3 regions of the Paeniglutamicibacter sp. genome follow, and region 3 is predicted to be linked to each of the others. Evidence: riboswitches for the same ligand, from Rfam matches in the RefSeq annotation. Region 3 holds a riboswitch; each other region holds the start of a gene.

Region 1 (7,009 bases), on a different contig from region 3:
CGGAGACCTCGGCGAAGGAACTGGGCGGCATCTGCTTGGAATCTCCCACCACCACCGCGGACTTGGCCCGGCCCAGGGTGCCGATCGCGTCGGCGACCCGGATCTGGGAGGCCTCGTCGAAAACGACGATGTCGAATTCCCCTGCACGCGGCGGGAAGAAGCGCGCCGCGGAATCCGGGCTGACCAGCACGCACGGCAGGATGGTGGTCACCAGATCCCCATAGGAGTCCATCAGCTGGCGCACGCTCAGCCCGCCGCGGCGGCGTTCCAGCTGCCGTGCCAACTCCCCCATGCGCTTCTCGGATTCCTTCAACCGGGCGGTACGTTGCCGGCTGATGAGTTCGGGCAAGGACTTGCCCAGGTGTTGGCGCAGGTCACTGGACGAGGACGTGAAACGTTTGATGGTGCGCGTTTGGGTGTCGGCGCTGAATTCATCCAGCCCGTGCGCTGCAAGCCGTTCGGCCAGGGCGGATTCGGCGGTGCCACGCATGAATCCCCGCAGGGCGTTCTCGGCGGGGAACATTCCGGTGGCCAGTTGCGCCCAGGCTGCTTCCAGCCCGTTGGCCTTCAGGGGTTCCAGGGTGCCGATGAACGCGACCCAGCGTTCGAGCCCGCGCTCCGCCGTGCGCCCGGCGCCCCGATCCTGGATTGTGCGTTGGAACCGGCCCAGGAAACCCGCCGCGTCCGGCCAGGCCGAGTGTGTGCGGGTAATCGAGGGGATCGCCTCACGCAGCGCGTCCCACGCTGCTGTAATCCCGTCCAGTTCTCCGGCGAGCGCCGGCTCTGCAGGGGCGTCTCGTTCAAGGACCTCGCGCAGCAAGGCGACGTAGTCTTTGTCCCGGCCGGCCCCGCCGGACTGGGACAGGAGACTGGCCAGCTGCACCAGCCCCCCGCGCTGCTGCGCGACCGCCTGGATGTCGCCTTCGACAAAGGGGTTCCAGTGCCCGTCCAGGGTGATTCCGGCAAGTTCGCCCAGGCCTGCCATGAGCTTCGCGCACAGTCCACGGGCCTCGATCATGCCGTCCACCAAGGCCACGAGGTGCTGGGCGCTCTCCTCGGTGCCTATCCACCGGCCCCCGAAGTGCTCGCTGATGACCTGCAGGCGGCGCTTCTTCCGGCCCAGCCCCAGGAAGCCGAACCTGTTGGCAACCGTTGCTGCCTCGTGAACCGGGGCAAGATCCATTTCCAATACGGAAGGCGCAACGACATCTGTCAGCCAGCCCATGCGTTGCACCAGGGACCTTGCCTCGGCCAGCAAACCCTCGCTGCGTGACTGCCATTGGGGTGTCGAGGCAGCGTCAAGGACCGGAACCGGGACGTTGCCCTCCAGCAACTGGGCAAGGCGACGCAGGCCTTCGGGTTCAGGGGCACGCTCCATCAGGGAAGCCACGCAGGCATCTCGTCTGACATGCTCCGCACCCTGCAGGGCAAGATCCAGTGCCTCTGCGGCTTCACGCAAGGGTGCCTGCTGTTCAATGGTGATGGGGCCGCCGAGGAATCCCCATGGATGCTCTTCGCGTGGGCGTGCGACCCCGGCCGTTTCGGCCAGTCCTATCAGTGCCTCACGCACCGTAGAGACCTCGGCCGATCCGGCCTGCGCTGCAAAGGGCTCGGGGATCGGCAGCGCCTCAATGGACGGATCCATGGACAGGGCAATGTTGCGCGCACCGTAGGCGGAATAGCCTGCGGCGTTCTCCTCGTGGAGGTCCCGCGCATAGCCGGCCAGCCTGCGCACGGAGGACGTCAGGTCGTTGGCGGCCAGCTCCATCCCCGCCTCGTCGGCGAAGACCAAGTGGTCAAGCGATGCCTTGATCTGGGCGCGCACCGCATTCGGGGACGATCCCTTGTCGTGGAGGTCGAGGGCGAATTCGCCCAGGCCCACCTCGTTCAGGCGCCGGCTCACCACCTCGAGCGCGGCCCGCTTCTCCGCCACGAAGAGTACCCGCTGCCCCGAGGCCATGGCGTGCGCCAGCAGGTTGGTGATGGTCTGCGACTTGCCGGTGCCAGGCGGGCCCTCGAGCACGAAGGTTTGCCCGGCATGCGCGGCGGCGACCGCCTCAAGCTGGGATGCGTCCGCCGGGACCGGGAGCCTGGCAGCCAATTGGTCGAGGTCAATGGACGGCTCGAGAAGATCGGTGTCCGCCGGGTCGGTGAATTCGCTGGTCGGGGAATCAACCAAGTGCTTGACCAACGGCGCGGACATGAAGGTTTCCCAGTTCTCGTCCAGGTCCCTCCACATCCGGAACTTTGCGAATTGCAGGATCGCCAGGTCGACCGTTCCCTCCACGTGGAAGGGAAGGCCGGCCGCAACCAAGGCAGCGCGCAGCGCACCCAGCGCGGATTCGAGGTCGATGCCAGACCCGTCGCGCACCGGGTCCTCGAAACCCGGGACGCGCAAGTTGAATTGCTCGTGCAGTTTTTCGCTCAGGCAGTAGTTCGGGGCGGAGGCACCGGTCTCATCGATTTCGATGCGGAAATGCTTCCCGCGTCCCGCGGGTCGCAGGTTGACGGGGATGAGGAACAACGGCGAACGCAGCGCCCGCCCGTCCATTGACCAGGTCAACGAACCCAGGGCCAGATAGAGGTTGTTGGCGCCGCTCTCGTCAATGATTCTCTTGGCTTGGCTGGCCATGCGGCGCAGCCGCGAGAGGTAGGGCGCGGAATCGAGCCGGGTGTAGGCCCTGCCACGGGACAGCAGCAGCTCGATGCGGCGCTCGACCGGCAGCAGGGTCCCTGACTTGTAGCGTTGCTTGTCGAGCGCGCCGATCTCATCGGCTGGCAGCAACTCGAGGCTCTTGCCGTTGTTGACCAGGTCCTCGAGTCCTGCCATCACGGAGTCCGGGATCGCCAGCGGGATGCGGGAGCGCTCGGTGAAATTCAGCAGGCGGCTGCGCAGGGACAGATCCAGCAACCCGTTCTTCCATGCGGCGATGCGCGGCGGCGCCGTCTTGCCAGTGGTGGTGGGGGTAGGCTCTCGGCGCTCGGATTTTTCCTTGAAGAAGCGTTCCAGGGTGTCCGACCGGGCAGCCCGGTATTCGACGACGACGGGTTTGCCGAACTCCGAGACGCCACGGGCCGGCAGCGGGTTGATGCCGCTGCGCCGCGCCTGGCGGATGTCGATCGCGTAGGCCAGCGAATCTGAGGCAGTCGGAAATTGGGCGTAGGCCTCCTTGGTCGCGGCGGAGGCCTCGGCAATGGACGCGCGCCTGTCGGTGGTGATCGCGGCGGTCTCCACAATGCGCAGGTGGTCGGCGGCGACCAGGTTCGCCAGTGCGCCGGCGCCCTCGGCATCGAGGCTGCTGCTGGGCAGTGCCCCGTCCGGGGTGCGCCAATAGGCCAGGAACGCATGGTCGTGCACTAGCCAGATCACCGAGTTGATGGCCACGCGCTCAAGCAGCGCGGACAAAAGCAGCGTGGTGTCCAGCGCGCTCCCGAACCGATCGGTGACTATCTCCTGGGCACCGCGGATGTACCGTCCCCCGAGATCCGCCAGGTCCCAATTCGCCGGAGGGTTGCCGAAGCGGATGCCGCGGGCGCACATGACCTCGAAGATGCACTCGACGGATTGGTCCACCCGCTCGGCACCGCCCTGGCGGGCATCGAGGGACTCGGCACCGGTGCGCAGGCGGAACAGGTCGCCGGCCTCGGAGAGGATTGCGGTGAGCAACGGGTGCTGCGGCTGCACGAACGCGGCCAGCAGCTCGGCGTTGGCCCGGGTTCCGGCGCCCGGCCAATGGCTTGCCGGCAGCAGTTCGACCGCACCGGATTCTTCGGCAATCAGTTTTCCGTTTTCGGCCACCCTGACAATGAGCTTGCCGGGCCGCCGCGTATCGATCAGCGCGAAGGCCGCCGGATCCAGCGCCACGTCCAAGTCATGGAGCGTGCTGACGCCCGGCGGGAGTTCCAGGCGGCGATCGGCCACCGCGGAGACCGCCAGGTTTCCGCTCATCAACACCGCGGTCACCAGGATCGGGCGCACCTGATCGCCGTGGTTCTCGAGCACCACGCGTTCGAGGATGCGGGCATGGGTGTGGGCGGTGGCGTAGTTGATGGAAGGACTGTGTGCGATGTCGATCCGGACTTGTCCGCCGTTTCCGGTCGTCACTGAATCCTGACCAGCCAAGGTTTCAGGGTCATCGCCCTGTTCTGCCGCGGCAACAGCCAGGTCGCCCACGCGCAGCGCCACGTGCTCCAGGTCCAGGGACAGGAGGAATTCCGCGCAGGCCTTTAGACCCCGTTGAACGTCCTCGGCGCCGAACCCTGCTCCGTGTTCCCAGGCGCTGCAGAGATCCCGCAGCTGACCGGCCAGCTGCTGTTGCTCGGCCGAAATTTCGATCACGTGCCCCGCTGCGCCCGGAGCAGCCATCATCCTGTCGAGTTGGGCGGACAATTCCATGGGGCTGGACGCATGGGCAGACCCCAAGGCGTGGTCGAGCCGATCGAGCAACCCGGTCCAGCCGGCTGCTTGGTTCTGGCGGACGAGGTGATCGGCGATGAACTTCGCCAAGGCACCCGAGACGATGCCCAGTGCCGCACCGACGTATTCCCGCAGTCTCATCCAGTTGCCCATCCCGTTGTTGAACTCCGGTCAACCCGTTCGAAGCTGCCGCTTCCCTCCTAAGAACCTATCCCACATACGGGACTCCCCGCGGATCGCATGGCCTTGCGGGTGCCACGCAACTGCGCCTATTTGTAGTCGTTCTCGGTCAGCTCGATGACGAAGGCGCGGCGTTCGGAGATCAAGGCATCGCGCATCACGAAGACCTCTGCAATGGCCATGCGCAGGGTCTCTCCGTTGGCCCGGTGCGCTTCGCCGACCAGCTCGGCCATCACCTCGTCGTCCTCCTCGACCAGGCGCACTATTTCCAGGACCGGAGGTCCACTGAAATCGGGGCTTTCAATCGCCTGGTCGTAGGCTTCCTTGCCGCTGAGCCGAAAATGGCCGAAGACCGTCCATTCGATGTCCTCGGTGAGGCACGAGAGGATCTGGGCGTGATCCGATTTGTTGAATCCGTCGATGTATTTCCTGACGGTGTCCTTGTTGGCAGACATGTAAATGGCCTCCGGGAATCGGTGTGTGGCCCTTCAATGGGGCAGCCATGAGGGGCCAGGAGTGGCCGCGATGCCGTTTTTCAAGGTTATCCACCAGCGCAGCCCGAGGGAATGGCTGTCCGTCCGAAACCCAGTCGATCCCTGGGGGTCTTCTCGGTCCGGGAAGCAAGCTCCGCCCCATAGGCTGTCCCGGCCGGATCGGAAATACATATTCACGACCGTTCGGTCGGCGACACAAAAGAGTCGCTGTGACCCACGTCAAGTATTGTGGGGTACGAGCGGACAAGCAGCCGCTGACAACTGAATAGTCTTCCGATCACGCGCGGCTGGAGAGTCCCGGACACCACTCGGGCACCGAAGGGGCAAGCACCCGCAATCTCTCAGGTACCAGGAACAGCCGCGTGAGGAAACTCTGGAGAGCAGCTACCGGGACAGGTGGCTCACCGACGAAGCACGCCAGTGCCATGGGGCACTGGTTTCACTTTCAGGTTCAGGACAGAGCGGGCACGGTGGCAACCGGCATCATCACAGGCCAGCTATCACCGCACTGAACCCTTCGATGAACGGTAGAACTCCCCCATGCATGTACCTGCCATAATGCCCGCCGCTGCGGACAGCAACTCCACGGACATCCTCGCCGTCGCCAACTCTCCGGTCCTCTGGGCCTGCGCCATCGGCGTTTTCCTGGTCATCATTGTTCAGAGCGTCATCTACATGAAGGCCGCCAAGACGGCAGCGCCCCACATCGGGATGACGCAGGCCGAGCTCAAGACCAGCTTCCGCGCCGGCGCCATCTCGGCACTGGGCCCCTCGCTGGCCGTGGTCTTGGTCGCCGTCGCACTGCTGACAATCTTCGGCACCCCTGCGGTGCTGGTGCGCATCGGCCTGATCGGGTCGGTGTCCTACGAAACCGCCGCGGCAGCCATCGCCGCCAAGACCGCCGGCGCCGAACTCGGCGGCCCCACCTACACCCAGGCGGTCTTCGGTCTGGCCTTGGCCGCCATGAGCCTGGGCGGAGCCATGTGGATGATTGCCACCCTCATCCTCACCCCGCTGCTCAAGCGCGGCGACTCGGCACTGCGCAAGGTCAACCCCGCCATCATGATGGTGGTCCCCGGTGCCGCCATGGTTGCCGCATTCATGGTCTTGGGCATTGGCGAACTGCCCAAGTCGTGGCTGCACGTTGTCGCCTTCGTGTCCTCGGCCGCGATCATGACCGTCCTGATGGTCATCGCCAAACGGGTCAACAGGCCATGGATCAAGGAATGGGCACTGGGCATTGCCATCCTGCTTGCCCTTGCCATCACCTACGCCGCCACCCGCCTCTAATCGCAGCCAAGATTCCCAGGAGCACATCATGAGCAAAGCAACAGAGCTGCACGAGGCGCTTGGCGCCTTCGACAAGACCACTTCCCGCTGGGGCAGGATCACCATGATCATTGGTCTCTTCTTCTCCCTGGCGGCCCCCGCCTACCTGGTCTTCTTCGCCGGCCTGGACATCGAGGTCGCCGGAATCATCACGGCCTTCGCCGCGCTGGCAGCGGTCTTCGGCGTCATCTGGATCGTTGAGCCGTTGACCTACTTCCCGATCCTTGGCGCCTCCTCGATGTACCAGGCGTTCATGATCGGCAACATCTCCAACAAGCTGCTGCCGGCAGCGATGATCGCCCAGTCGACCATCGGCGTGAAGCCCGGCACCCGCAAGGGCGAATTGGCCTCGGTCGCCGCCATCTGCGGAGCGGCAACCGTCCACCTGGCATCCCTCTTCATCTTCGTGGGCCTGATGGGCACGTGGCTGGTCAGCGTGATCCCGGTCGACATCATCCAGACCGTCCAGTTCTACATCCTGCCGACCGTCATGGGTGCCGTGGTCGTCCAGGCCATCGTGAGCCAGAAGGCCCCCCGCTCCGCCGTGATCGCGCTCGTGGTCTCGCTGATCGTGGTCTTCGCGATGGTC
Region 2 (7,009 bases), on a different contig from region 3:
CTGGTGCTGGACGTGGACCCGTTTGTTCCCACGCTGACCTACGCCCCACGCGGGGTCGGCCGGCTCTGGGAAAACACCCGGGAGGTCAAGGACTCCCCCGTGGCACAACTGCTCGGGCACACCCGGGCGCAGATCCTGGCCCAGCTCGACCTGCCCATGACCACCACCCAATTGGCCTGCGCCCTGGACCTGGCGGCTGGAACCGTCAACGGGCACCTGAAGGTGATGGCGGCGTCCGGGCTCACCGACACCATCCGCGCGGGCCGCGAGGTCTTCTACCGGCGCGCGGACCTGGGCGAGGACCTGCTCGCCCGTGCGTAACCCCCGCCGCAATGCCCCGGCTGTCCCTGCTGCTGGGTATGGTCGGGACATGATCGATTTCAACAACGCCTCCGTGTTCAAGCTCAGCCCCTGCGACCCAAGTGACGTGGCGGGGGAAGTCACGCCCCTCTTTGTCCAGGGCGAGGAGCTGCTCGCCGCCTTCAAGGGCGTGCGCGACTATGTGGTCTTCACCAACAAGCGGCTGATCGCGGTGAACATCCAGGGCCTCACGGGCAAGAAGCGCGACTACACGTCGTTGCCGTATTCCAAGATCCAGGCGTTCTCCGTGGAAACGGCGGGCACCTTCGACCTCGATGCCGAGCTGGATTTGTGGTTCAGCGGCCTGGGCAAGGTTCGCCTCGAATTCAAGGGCAAGGTCGATGTGCGCGCGCTCTCGCAGCTCGTCGCCTCTCACGTCCTATAAGTCAACAAAAGACGGCAAGACCTCGGGGCCGGCCCAAAAAGGGCGGCCCCGAGGTCTTCCTGGCTAAGCTGGCGCCTGACGGCGCCCGGAGTCATCGCGCGGCAGATGTCAATGCGCGGCGGGCTCCTTCAGCTCGGCTTCCTCGACGCCAAGGCCGGCATTGAACGCCGCGGCGGTCATGTGCTCCTGGGCAACCTTGGCCGCGTGCATGGCACGCAGTTCGGCGTGCTTCGGCTTGCTTCGCAGGATCGCGTAGCCGATCCCCAGTGCCACAAACCAGATCGGGGTCAAGAGCAGCGCCGACAGGGTGTCGGCCTGCGTGGTCAGGGCCCAGAGGATGAAGCCGAAGAAGGCCAGGACCACGTAGGGCATGAACGTTCCGCCGGGCATCTTGAACTTGCTCGACGCGTGCAGCTGCGGGCGGCGCTTGCGGTAGACCAGGTAGCTGATCAGGATGATCGACCAGACGAACATGAAGCAAAGAGCCGAAATGGTGGTGACCAAGGTGAAGGCCTCGGCCACGCCGCCCTCGGCGTAGAGCAGTGCCACGCCGGCGAGCAGGAACATACAGGAGAACAGCAGCGCGTTGCGCGGAACCTTGGTCCGGGAGAGCTTCGCGAAGCCCTTGGGGGCGTCGCCTTCCTCAGCCAGTCCGTGGATCATGCGGGACGTCGAGTAGATACCGGAGTTCGCACTGGAAGTTGCCGAGGTGAGCACCACGAAGTTCACGATGCCTGCGGCGCCGACCAGGCCTGCCATGGCGAACATGCCCACGAACGGGGACTCCTCGGCGCTGAACAGGTTCCACGGCTGGACCGCCATGAGGATGACCAGGGCGCCGACGTAGAAGAAGAGGATGCGGATCGGGATGGAGTTGATGGCACGCGGCAGGGTCTTCTCCGGGTCCTTGGTCTCGGCGGCGGTGGTGCCCACCAGCTCGATGCCGACGAACGCAAACACTGCGATCTGGAAGCCGGCGACGAAGCCCATGAAGCCGGTCGGGAACATCCCGCCGTCGTTCCAGAGGTTCGCAAAGGAGGCCGTGGCGCCGTTGTTTTCGAACCCCGTAATGATCATGACAAGGCCGACGACGATCAGCGCGCCGATGGCGACGATCTTGACCAGCGCGAACCAGAACTCGGTCTCGCCGAAGTTCTTCACGCTCGGCAGGTTAAGTGCCACCAGCAACAGGATGCAGGCCACGGCGGGGATCCACAGCGGCAGGTCCTTCCACCAGAACGCCACATAGTGGGAGATCGCCACGACGTCTGCGATGCCGGTGACGACCCAGCAGAACCAGTAGGTCCAGCCGGTGAAGAATGCCGCCCACGGGCCCAGGATGTCCCCGGCGAAGTCGGAGAAGTTCTTGTAGTTGGTGTTGCTCAGCAGCAATTCGCCCATCGCGCGCATTACGAAGAACAGCATGAATCCGATAATCATGTACACGAAGATGACGGACGGTCCGGCAACCGCAATGGTCTTGCCGGAGCCCATGAACAGGCCGGTGCCAATGGCCCCGCCGAGCGCGATCAGTTGGATGTGGCGGTTGGAGAGCCCTCGTTCGAGGTGGGGCGCGGAACTGTTGTTGCTCATGCTATTGCCTTCCAGATGGGTGCTGGTGCTTCGGTGGCGTGCCATGGACGATTCCCTAGAGGTCATCGCCGACGGGGGCGAGGCCCTGAATCGAGCCCTCCGCATTGTTCTCCGAAGCAACCATTCCCATGCCGTTGCGCTTGCAGGAGAGCCCAGCGGCGATGCGCGCGGCAAACTCCGGATCCAGCACAGCTGGATCGCGGAGCAGGCCGGCGGGCGCGCCGAAGGGCGACCGGGCAGTGGCGTGGGTGGTTAGCATCATGGAGGAACTCCCGAATCGCGCGCGGACGACGCCGCGCTGTTCTTGGATCCTCCCCAATCTGTATGAGTACCTGAGAGTTTCCATCCCGGCCCGCGAGGGGTGGGACTTGCTCCTTCGGTGAGCACGCATTGCAACGTGCTGCTTTCCAGATTTGCCTCTTCGTGGCGGTACGGGTGCCTGAGAGTTTCCTGGGGAGGAATTGCTCCTACGGCGCCCGTCCATGGTGTGGACGGGACTCTCCCGCCACGTGTCAACGGCAAGTTGTTTGTGATTGCAGTCATAACTTACGCGGTGCATCCGTGTGGTGCAAATCACAGCAGGCTTTGTGTCGAAGCGTATTAGGAACAGCCCGCTGACATGGGATTTGATGCGCTACGAAGTTGCGTCACATTTGTCATGAGGGGAAGGGGGGTGCGCGTTGGCAGAGGAACAACTGGACCACCCGCCGACGACCGCCGAGAACGACACGACCCTATCCGGATGCCGCACATTCCCCACCGGCTCCCGGTTTCCCTCCGTAAAAAAGACTGGCGATTATTGACCGTGGCGGCGCGCGGGCGTTCCCAGCGTCGGCAGCCTGTGGCCATTGGCGACGTCAAGTGCGGTCGCACATTGCGGGACCCCGCGCCTCCGACGCGCTCCGTGTACAGCCATGGTCCCGATCCTGAACAGACTGCGATCCCGCTGCGTTGCCGAGAACCTGACGCGGACCGGTCAGCTGTTGGAATAAAGGATCTGCAGAGCCGCGTGCAGGCCCTCCCGGCGCCCCAGGGGGCCGGTCCTTGCCTGGCGAAGCGGCTCGGCTTCGTCCAGCGCGTCCCAGAACCCTTCTGTTGGCATTGACGGCGGCGGGACGATGAACCAGCAGTGGGCCAGCGGGTCGGCGGGGCCGGAGATGCCGACGTCGGCCAGATAGGCAGAGATGTCCTTGGTGGCCGTCCCGGAACCCGGCATGTCCGTTGGCCTGACCTCGCGCGGAAGGCGATAGACGACGTTCGGCACTCCGAGCTCCAGAATGCCGGCGACGGCGAGGAATCCGAAGCCGCTGGGTGGCACCTCGACCGCGCCTGGAGGCGGGTCTGCCACGGGGACGGAATCCCAGTTGACGGCATTCATGCTTCCTCCTTGGTCGGCGGACGGGGCGATGGACCCCGGCGCGGCCAGCCTAGCCGACGCACACGGGCCGCGAAAGGGCACGGCCGCAACGTCTCCAGGCGGCCCCGCCCGGACCGGGCCTAATACCAGGCGTCGCGCGGGCTCAGCCGGGCCGCTGCCATGGAGGCGCCCAGGATGATGGTGCGCATGAAGCGCTCCGCAGCCTCGATGAGCAGGCGCTCCCCGTCGTCCACCGCCTCCTGCAGCGTCATCGGGATCGGGACGATCGAGGCGATCGCATCGATGCCGATGTCGTGGACGTCGCGGCAGCCCTTGCCCAGCGTCCCTGCCAGGGCCACCACCGGCACCCCGTGCAGCGCCGCGCGGCGCGCGACCTCGGCGGGGACCTTTCCCTTGGGCGTTTGGAAGTCGATTGCCCCTTCGGCGGTGATCACCAGGTCGGCACCGCGCAGCAGCGAGTCCAGGTCGATGCCTGCCAGCCCGGAATCCAGGATCGCCTCGAAGCGCGGCATCAGCACCGCCCCGAGGGCCGCAAGCCCGGCGCCGAGCCCGCCGGAGGCACCGGTTCCCGGTGCGTTCGCGAAGTCGGTGCCGCGGGCGGAATCCAGGGAATCGCGGCGCAGCACCGCCGCCCAGTGCTCGAAGCCGGCGGACATCGCCTCGACCTGATCGGGGGTGGCGCCCTTCTGCGGGCCGAAGACCCGGGCCACGCCGCGCGGACCGGTGAGAACGTTGTGCTGGTTCAGTGCGAGCGTGATCTCCACCGTCCCCGCAGCGATGGACGGGTGCAGCCCGGAAAGGTCGAGCCGGTCGATGCGCGCCAGGTGGTTGCCGCCGGCCGGGACCTCGCGCCCGGCGGCGTCCAGGATCCGCACGCCGAGTCCCTGCAGCGCGCCCATGCCGCCGTCCGACGTGCCGGAGTCGCCGCAACCGACGAGCACCTTTTCGGCGCCTGCATCGATCGCGGCGGCGATGAGTTCGCCGACCCCGTAGCTGGTGGTCATCCCGGGGTCGCGCTGATCGCGCGGGACCAGGCGCAGCCCGGCCGCCGCGGCCATTTCGACCACCGCGGTGCCTGTCGCATCCCCGCCGAGCATCGCGTAGTGGGAATCGACGGGTTGCCCGACTGGGCCGGTGACCCGGGCCGGGACCAGTCGGCCGCCGGTGGCGCAGGCGAGGGTTTCGGCGGTGCCTTCGCCGCCGTCGGCGATGGGAACTGCCTTGACCACGGCACCGGGCAGGGCGCGTCGGACGCCGGCGCCGATGGCCTGGGCGACGGCCGCGGCGTCGAGGGATTCCTTGAATCCGGAGGGGGCAACGAGGATGCGTCGGGGCAGGGCGTTGGACATGGTGGTGGTTCCTTATCTGTTGGAGTGGTGCTTGTGATGCGTTGGGGTGTCGGTGGCTAGAGGAAGAGCGGCAGGCCCATGGCCGGCCAGATCCAGAGGGCGAAGACCAGCACGAGGGCCACCATGACGGGGCCCAGCACGGCGCTGAGCCGCAGCAGGTCCGCCGGCGCATAGGTGTCGACGCCCTCGATGTCGGAAAACAGATTGACCGGTTTCGCGCTGCTGGTCAGGGTGTGGCAGAAGCCGGCCGCGGCGGTGGAGGCGAACGCGATCGCGACCGCGTTGACCCCGAGGCCGGGGGCGAGCGAGACGACCAGCGGGATCAGCACCGCGGAGCGGGCCGAACGCGACTGGATGACCAGGTGGGCGGCGGCCGACATGACGACCACCAGGACGGTGAACACCCACGGTGCCGCAGCGCCGAGCCCGGCGACGGGGCCCAGCACGCTGCGCGCCAGCCATTGCGCGGCGCCGGTCCCGACCAGCGCGGTGCCCAGGGTCAGCGTGGCGGCCATGAAGATGAGCATCGACCACGGCACCGCCTTCAGCGCCTTGGCCAGGGGCACGGAGCCGAAGCCGGGGCTGGCCACGAGCAGGGAGCCGAGCAGGGCCACGATTGCAGGGTGCAGGTGGTGCAGCGGTTCGGTGCACCAGAGCACCACCACCGCGGAGATCAGCAGGGCGGCCCGGGACTGGGCGACGGTCAGCGGCCCGGTCAGCGGGACCGGGGAATGTTCCTGCAGCGTTTCGATGCCGACCGCCAGCGGCAGCCGCCGGTCCGATGGGCGGGTGAAGAGCCAGAGCACCAGCTCGGCGCACAGGTGCGAGGAGAGGAAGGCCAGCGGCAGCCCGTAGAGCAGCCAGCCGGCGAAGGAGAAGCCCGCGTAGCCGGAGGCGGTAAGGATCTGGCTGGTGATCAGGTGCGCCCCGGCGCCCAGGTAGGAGGCGACGGCGGAGAGCAGGATGACCGAGGGGAAGACCAGCGACAGGGCCAGCACCACGCGGCGGAGCTCGTGCAGGGCACGGGCCAGGGCGATGAACACGGGGATCGCCAGGGCCGCCCGGCCCGAGGTGGAGGGCACCGCGAACGCGGTGGCGACCAGTACCCCGGTGGTCAGGTGGACCAGCTGGCGGGGGCTGCGGGCGCCGGCGACGATGTATGCAGCTGCCCGGGTGGCCAGCCCGGTGGCGGTGATCCCTGCAGCGATCACGAACGCCGCTAGCATCAGCCAGATGGTGTCCTCGCCGAGCGAGGCGAACAACTCGTCCTCGGGCAGCACGCCCATCAGCACCAGCAACAGTGCGGCACCGAGCGCGACGTAGGTGTCACCGACCGGGGAAAAGATCCACAGCCAGATCGCGACGGCGAAGACGGCCAGGGTCAGCGCGCCCTGGGCGGGCAGCGCCCGGCCCGTCACGCCTGCCGGGCCGAAGGCGCTCGTTGCGCACCAGAGCAGGAACACTGCCAACAGCGCGGCAGCGAGCAGTGCCGCGATGCTGCGGCGGTTCCATCGCGGCCGCCTTGGGCCGACGTCCGCGGTCGCTTCCTTGGGAGCCGGGGCTGCCGTCGCATAGCGGAATCGGGAGGGGCCGGCGGTGTCGGTGTCGGTGGTATTCATGATTCCTCCCCGAGGGTGGCGGCGAGCCGGTCGGCGAACGCATCGTCGGAACGGCGGGCGGGCGCCAGGGTCTCCAGCGGCAACGTGAGCCCGAAGCGGGTGCCGGCCCCGTCCCCGGATTCGACCCAGGCGGTGCCCTGGTGGGCTTCGGCAACCGCCTTGACCACGGCCAAACCCAGGCCCATGCCGGGGGCTGTGCCCTCCGCGCTGCGGTAGCTATCGAGCAGTGCGCAGGCCCGCTCGGGATCCAGCGGCGGGCCCGGATTGGCCACCCAGAAGCTGGCGAACCCGTCGGCGACCGAGGAGCCAATGCGGATGGTGTCGC
Region 3 (7,009 bases):
GGTTCGCGCGGCGGGCAACTCAGCGTGCTGGCGCGCCAGGTGCTGCTCGCCGGGTCGTGAGGGCCGGCCGGTTGGGTTTTGTGGCCTGGATGATCCCGGAAAACGTCCCGTTGACGTGTTGGCTGTCGCTCATCTCTTCGAGCCACGGGAGCTGAGCCGGATCGGCCGACTGGCGGGTGGCCACGAAGCGAAACCGCACCTTGACGTCGTATGATTCCGTTGCCGGATGGCAGTTTTCCGTCAGCCCGGCAGCGCGCGCGGGCTCGGCGAAGCGGGGCGGTTCGGCGCCCCGGCGAACTGCCCGCCGCCCGTCGGGGCAGTGGTGTGCGGTGCGGGGCTGTTTGGTCTTCATGTCTTCCAGCCTGCCCGCCACGGCTGGGGTTCCGCTGTGTCCGGGCCCAGCGGAACCCATGAAGCGCGCGGAGGCATGCCGCAAATCAAACCTGGTCCGTGGCGGCCGCTAGGCTGGAGCCGTGGAATTTTCGAAACGATTTGTGGCACTGGGCGACTCCTTCACCGAGGGCATGGGGGATGTGGATCCGCGCCGGCCCCACCAGGTGCGAGGTTGGGCCGACCGCGTGGCGGAACAGCTCTGCGCAGACCCGGAGTGGGGATACGCGAACCTGGCCATCCGCGGCAAGAAGGTCGGTCAGGTCGTCGCCGAGCAGCTGCCTGCCGCCCTGGCGCTGAAGCCCACGCTTGTCACCTTGTACATGGGTGGTAACGACATCCTGCGCCCGGCCGTGGACATCGACTCCCTGATGCTCAGGTATCGGGATGCCGTGGCGCAGTTGTCGGCCACCGGCGCGGCCGTGGTGCTCTTCACCGGCTTTGACTCAAACGGCTCGGCCATCTTCGGGAAGACCCGCGGCCGCACCGCGATCTACAACGAAACGGTGCGCGAGATCGCGGACGACCGCGGCGCCGTGATTGCCGACTATTGGCGCTGGCGCGAATTCCGCGACGGGCGCTATTGGGCCACCGACCGCTTGCACATGAACACCGCCGGGCACACCCTGATGGCCCGGAAGGTGCTCGGCGTCCTGGAACACGAGGCACACATCGAGGTTCCCGGGCTGCCGGCACTGCACCCCAAGTCGCGCGCTGAAAGGCTGCGCGAGGATGCCGCCTGGGCTAGGGAACACCTGGTCCCGTGGGTCAAGCGCCGGCTCGCCGGGACCTCTTCGGGCGACGCGCTCAGCCCCCGCTACCCCGGCTACGTGTCGCTGGCGGCGGCTGCCGCGTCGTAGGACCAAGGCGTTGCCCGGACGCGGAAACCCGCGGGCCGCTAGCCAATGGGTGGGGCCGGGTGCTTTGCTGGTGTCCATGGACCATCAGGAGACACAGCACGAGGGCGAACCGCACGACCAGGGCCTGGCCGAAAGGTTGAATTGGCTGCGGGCAGGGGTGCTCGGCGCCAACGACGGGATCGTCTCGGTGGCGGCCGTGGTGGTCGGTGTTGCCGGTGCCACGACCGCCACGGGGCCGGTGGTGGTGGCCGGTGCCGCAGCGGCGATCGGCGGCGCCATTTCCATGGCGCTGGGGGAGTATGTCTCGGTGTCCAGCTCGGCGGACTCGCAAAAGGCGCTCATTGAAAAGGAGCGCCGGGAACTGGTTGAGATGCCCGAGGAGGAACTGGCGGAACTGGCCGGGCTCTACGAGGCCAAGGGATTGAGTCCCGCAACGGCGCAGCAGGTTGCCCTGGAGCTGACCGAACATGATGTGCTCAAGGCGCACCTCGATGCCGAGCTGCAACTCGACGAGGATGAGGTGCTCAATCCGTGGAATGCCGCCATTGCCTCGGCCATCTCCTTCACGGTGGGTGCCGCGTTGCCCTTTGCCACTGCCGTGTTCCTGCCCGTGGGGCTGCGGATCCCGGTGACTTTTGCGGCGGTGTTGTTGGCCCTGGCGGTGACCGGGGCGATGGGCGCGCGGCTGGGCGGTGCCCCGGTGCTGCGCCCGACGCTGCGGGTGCTGATCGGCGGAGCGGCGGCGCTCGCCGTCACCTTCGCCATTGGTTCGTGGCTGGGGGTTTCGGGAATCATCTAGCCAGGTGCAACGGAGCCTGCTGCAAGACGCGAAAGGCGGAACTGCCGGTGGCAGTTCCGCCTTTCAACTATCGGGAGTTATTCAGTGCGGGGCTGTTCAGCCCACGACCTTCAGCGCGGTGCCCCAGTTGAAGTCGGGCAGTGCGGGGTTGACCTGCATGGCCATGACCAGCAGCTGGAAGCCCTCGAGCTCGCGGGCGTGGTGCAGTCCGCCGACTTCCAACGGGCGCATGCCGGCGGCGGTGACGAACGCAGCGACCTCGCCGCGGGCGGAATCATCGCCGGCGACGAAGACATCCAGCGGGGCGCTGTCGGCGGTGCCGGAGGTGAGCGGTCCGGCGAAGGTGGTGTTGAAGGCCTTCACGACGGTGGCGGAGGTCAGTGAGGAGATTTCCTCGGCGGCCGAGCTGCCTGCAGCGGTGGTCAGCGAGTCAAAGGTTGCGAAGTCCACCGGGTTGGTGATGTCGATCAGGATCTTCGAGTCCAGGGCCTGACCCTGGGCGGCGACGTATTCCTTGGCGGCGTCGAAAGGCAGGGCCAACACGACGATGCGTCCGGAAGGGGCCTCGGCGGTGTTGCCGCTGGCGACTCCCGCACCGAATTCGGCAGCGAACGTGGCTGCGGTCTCGGTCGTGCGGGCCAGGACCTGCAGGCTCTTGCCGGCGGCGATCGTGCGGGTGGCCAGTGCACGGCCCATGTTGCCGGTGCCGATGATGGTGATGTCGATGTGCATGGTGTTCTTCTTTCCGAAGAGTCGAGCGAGGAAGTTCTTCATCTGATCCTCAAATCCTGTTGGTTGAAGCTTCAAGTAATACGTTAGCCCCTGTTTGGTTGAAGTGTCAAGTGTTTCTTGGGGATGGGTTGAAATTCTTTCCGAATGCGGCCGTCTGCGAGGGGATCGCGGGTCGAATATGCGGTTCCCGGCCCGGCGAGAAGAACTGAATGGATGGGCTCGGGGTGCAAGTCCAGCCCTCCGGCATGGCACATGACGCGAAAAAGACGGCTTCGTCTGTCCCGGGCGGGGCCGTGTTGTCTGCCTCACGCATCGCCGGTAGGATGGGGGGCGTGCCTCGTAGGGGGCATAGCCACTGACATGCGGCGGGAGAGTCCCGTTCAACGTAAGTTGGTCGGGCGCCGTAGGAGCAATTCCTCCCCGGGAAACTCTCAGGCCCCCGTACCGCCGCGAAGAGGCAACTCTGGAAAGTAGCAACATCACCGTTCGGTGGTGCTGCTCACCGAAGGTGCAAGCATGCCCCGTCCCTCCAAAGGGTTGGTGCGTCGCGGAAACTCTCAGGTCAAAGCAACAGGGTCGGGGAGGAACTTGCAGCTCGTTCGGTGTGCCCGCACGCCGATGACCCAATGGAGTTCCCCATGACCGTGACCCCGTCCGCTGAGTTCGTCGCCCGCCACATTGGCCCCCAGGGCAGCGACATTGACACCATGCTTGCCCAGCTTGGTTATTCCTCCATCGACGAACTCGTCGACACGGCCGTTCCGGCCGACATCCGCCAGTCCGAACCGCTTGACCTTCCCGCTGCGCGCACCGAGGCCGAGGTTCTGGCCGACCTGCGCGTGCTGGCGAACAAGAACGTGATGAAGACCCAGATGATCGGTCAGGGTTTCTCCGACACCTACACCCCGCCGGTGATCCTGCGCAACGTGCTCGAGGATCCGGCCTGGTACACCGCGTACACGCCGTACCAGCCCGAGATCTCCCAGGGCCGCCTCGAGGCGCTGCTGAACTTCCAGACCATGGTCATGGACCTGACCGCCCTGCCGATCGCCAACGCCTCGATGCTCGACGAGGCCTCCGCCGTCGCCGAGTCCGTGCTGCTGATGCGCCGTGCCAACAAGGCCAAGGCCACCGCCAAGACCGTGCTTGACTCCAACCTCTTCCCGCAGACCATTGCCGTGGTGCAGGGTCGCGCCGAGGCACTGGGCTTCGAGGTCGAAATCGCCGACCTGTCCGCTGGCCTGCCTGAGGGTGATATCTCCGGCATCGTGCTGCAGCAGCCGGGCAACAACGGCGCCGTGGTTGACCACGCCGCCATCATTGCCGCCGCCAAGGAACGCGGCGCAATGATCACCATCGCCGCCGACATCCTGGCCCTGACCATGATCGTGGCCCCGGGTGACCAGGGCGCGGACATCGCAGTTGGCAACACCCAGCGCTTCGGCGTGCCGCTGTTCTTCGGCGGCCCGCACGCAGCCTACCTGGCCGTGCGCAGCGGCCTGGAGCGTTCGCTGCCCGGCCGCCTGGTCGGCGTGTCCAAGGACGACGCCGGAACCCCTGCCTACCGCCTGGCACTGCAGACCCGCGAGCAGCACATCCGCCGCGAGAAGGCCACCTCGAACATCTGCACCGCCCAGGCGCTGCTGGCCATCACCGCCTCGATGTACGCCGTCTACCACGGCCCGGCCGGACTGAAGCGCATCGCCCAGCGTGCCCACAACCACGCCCGCACCCTGGCCACCGCGCTTTCCGGCGCCGGCCTGGCACTGGCCGCCGACTCGTTCTTCGACACCGTCCAGGTGACCGTCGAGAATGCCGCTGCCATCGTCGCCAAGGCCGAGGAAGCCGGCATCAACCTGCGCCTGGTCAACTCGACCACCGTGGGCATCTCCACCGACGAGGCCACGACCTCGGCCCACGTGGCTGCGATCGCCGGCGTCTTCGGCATCGCCGGCGAGTCCTTCACGGCCGAGGGCTTCGAACTGCCCGCCGCCGTGCAGCGCACCAGCGACTACCTGACCCACCCGATCTTCAACACCATCAAGTCCGAGACCCAGATGCTGCGCTACCTGCGCCGCCTCTCGGACCGCGACCTGTCGCTGGACCGCACCATGATCCCGCTGGGCTCATGCACCATGAAGCTGAACTCCACCGCCGAAATGGAATCCATTTCCTGGCCTGAATTCGCCTCCATCCACCCGTACGCCCCGGCCCACCAGACCGAGGGCTGGCGCGAACTGATCACCGACCTCGAAGGCCGCCTGACCACCATCACCGGCTACGCGGGCGTCTCCATCCAGCCCAATGCAGGTTCGCAGGGCGAGTACGCGGGCCTGCTGGCCATCCGCGGATTCCACCTCTCCAACGGCGATGACGCGCGCACCGTCTGCCTGATCCCGGCCTCCGCACACGGCACCAACGCCGCGTCCGCAGTGCTTGCAGGCATGAAGGTCGTCGTGGTCAAGACGGCTGCCGACGGTTCCATCGACGCGGCCGACCTGGACGCGAAGATCGAGGCCAACAAGGACACCCTTGCAGCCATCATGATCACCTACCCCTCCACGCACGGTGTCTACGACGCCGACGTGCGCGAGGTCTGCGAAAAGATCCACGCAGCCGGCGGCCAGGTCTACATCGACGGCGCCAACATGAACGCCCTGGTCGGCCTCGCCCAGCCGGGCAAGTTCGGCGGCGACGTCTCGCACCTGAACCTGCACAAGACCTTCTGCATCCCGCACGGCGGCGGCGGACCGGGCGTGGGCCCGATCGGCGTTGCCGAGCACCTGATCCCGTTCCTGCCGGGCGACGCCTCGGGCAGCTACTCGATGCGCGACGGCATCCCGGTGGTCGCCACCATGTTCGGCTCCGCCGGCGTGCTGCCGATCTCCTGGGCCTACATCGCAATGATGGGCGGCGACGGCCTGACCGACGCCACCAAGACCGCGATCCTTTCGGCGAACTACATCGCTTCGCGCCTCAACGAGTACTTCCCGATCCTGTTCACCGGCAACAAGGGCCTGGTTGCGCACGAGTGCATCCTGGACCTGCGCGAGCTGACCAACAAGACCGGCGTCACCGCCGAGGACGTTGCCAAGCGCCTGATCGACTACGGTTTCCACGCTCCGACCCTGTCCTTCCCGGTCGCCGGCACCCTGATGGTGGAGCCGACCGAGTCCGAGGACCTGGGCGAGATCGTGCGCTTCATCGAAGCCATGATCGCGATCCACGCCGAGATGCAGCAGGTGCTGGCCGGTGACTTCTCCATCGAGGAATCCCCGCTGCGCAACGCCCCGCACACCGTGGCAGCAGTGGTCAACAGCGCCTGGGACCGCAAGTACACCGTCGAGCAGGCAGCCTTCCCGGTACGCGCCCTGCGCATGGACAAGTACTTCCCGGCCGTGGGACGCATCGACGGCGCAGGTGGAGACCGCAACCTGATCTGCTCCTGCCCGGCACCCGAAGCCTTCGAAAACTAATTCCGCCACTCATTTTTGAGCCCCACGAAAGGTAGCTTGATGAGCGACCCGAAGAAAACCTCCCTGCATGCAAAGCATGCGGAACTTGGCGCATCCTTCACCGACTTCGGCGGCTGGGACATGCCGCTGAAGTACGGTTCGGAATTAGCCGAGCACAAGGCGGTGCGCGCCACCGCCGGCCTGTTCGACCTCTCCCACATGGGCGAGGTCTGGGTCGAGGGACCCGACGCCGCAACCTTCCTGAACACCGCGCTGGCCGGCAACATGGCCGTGATGAAGGTCGGCAAGGCCAAGTACTCGGTGATCTGCAACGAAGCCGGCGGAATCATTGATGACCTGATCACCTACCGCCGCGGCGAGGCAAAGTTCCTCGTCGTGCCCAACGCCGGCAACGCCCCGGTGGTTGCCGCGGCACTGGCCGAACGCGCCGCGGGCTTCGACGTCACCGTCACCGATGCCTCCGCGCAGACCTCGCTGATCGCAGTGCAGGGCCCGAACGCGGTTGCCATCCTGCACGAATTGGTCGAGGAATCCGCCAAGGCACTGGTGTCGGACATGAATTACTACGCCGCCGACGAGACGACTGTCGCGGGCATCGACGTGCTGCTGGCCCGCACCGGCTACACCGGCGAGGACGGCTTCGAGCTGTACGTGCCCAACGAGCTGGCCCCGGAACTCTGGGACGCATTGATGGCCGCTGGCACCAACCACGGGCTGATCCCCGCTGGCCTGGCCTGCCGCGACTCGCTGCG

Evidence for each region. Region 3 has a riboswitch for glycine ahead of gcvP (aminomethyl-transferring glycine dehydrogenase). Riboswitches for the same ligand answer to the same signal wherever they lie in the genome.
Region 1: another riboswitch for glycine. It lies ahead of ACLQ7E_RS04100 (DUF5058 family protein); the one in region 3 lies ahead of gcvP (aminomethyl-transferring glycine dehydrogenase).
Region 2: another riboswitch for glycine. It lies ahead of ACLQ7E_RS07235 (hypothetical protein); the one in region 3 lies ahead of gcvP (aminomethyl-transferring glycine dehydrogenase).

What each region holds. Positions count from the first base shown of each region.
Region 1 covers NZ_JBKKAP010000033.1:8,675-15,683, forward strand. The annotation lists gene ACLQ7E_RS04090 (DUF4011 domain-containing protein) at 1-4,558, opposite strand, end outside; gene ACLQ7E_RS04095 (nuclear transport factor 2 family protein) at 4,687-5,052, opposite strand; glycine riboswitch at 5,369-5,459, shown strand; gene ACLQ7E_RS04100 (DUF5058 family protein) at 5,632-6,381, shown strand; gene ACLQ7E_RS04105 (hypothetical protein) at 6,410-7,009, shown strand, end outside.
Region 2 covers NZ_JBKKAP010000064.1:48,834-55,842, forward strand. The annotation lists gene ACLQ7E_RS07220 (DUF5937 family protein) at 1-321, shown strand, start outside; gene ACLQ7E_RS07225 (PH domain-containing protein) at 371-745, shown strand; gene cycA (D-serine/D-alanine/glycine transporter) at 854-2,338, opposite strand; gene ACLQ7E_RS07235 (hypothetical protein) at 2,394-2,600, opposite strand; glycine riboswitch at 2,756-2,853, opposite strand; gene ACLQ7E_RS07240 (hypothetical protein) at 3,315-3,716, opposite strand; gene ACLQ7E_RS07245 (glycerate kinase) at 3,836-5,065, opposite strand; gene ACLQ7E_RS07250 (SLC13 family permease) at 5,122-6,684, opposite strand; gene ACLQ7E_RS07255 (ATP-binding protein) at 6,681-7,009, opposite strand, start outside.
Region 3 covers NZ_JBKKAP010000123.1:1,082-8,090, reverse strand. The annotation lists gene ACLQ7E_RS14630 (serine hydrolase domain-containing protein) at 1-60, shown strand, start outside; gene ACLQ7E_RS14625 (hypothetical protein) at 20-352, opposite strand; gene ACLQ7E_RS14620 (SGNH/GDSL hydrolase family protein) at 474-1,250, shown strand; gene ACLQ7E_RS14615 (VIT family protein) at 1,327-2,049, shown strand; gene ACLQ7E_RS14610 (NADPH-dependent F420 reductase) at 2,146-2,823, opposite strand; glycine riboswitch at 3,138-3,238, shown strand; gene gcvP (aminomethyl-transferring glycine dehydrogenase) at 3,420-6,257, shown strand; gene gcvT (glycine cleavage system aminomethyltransferase GcvT) at 6,297-7,009, shown strand, end outside.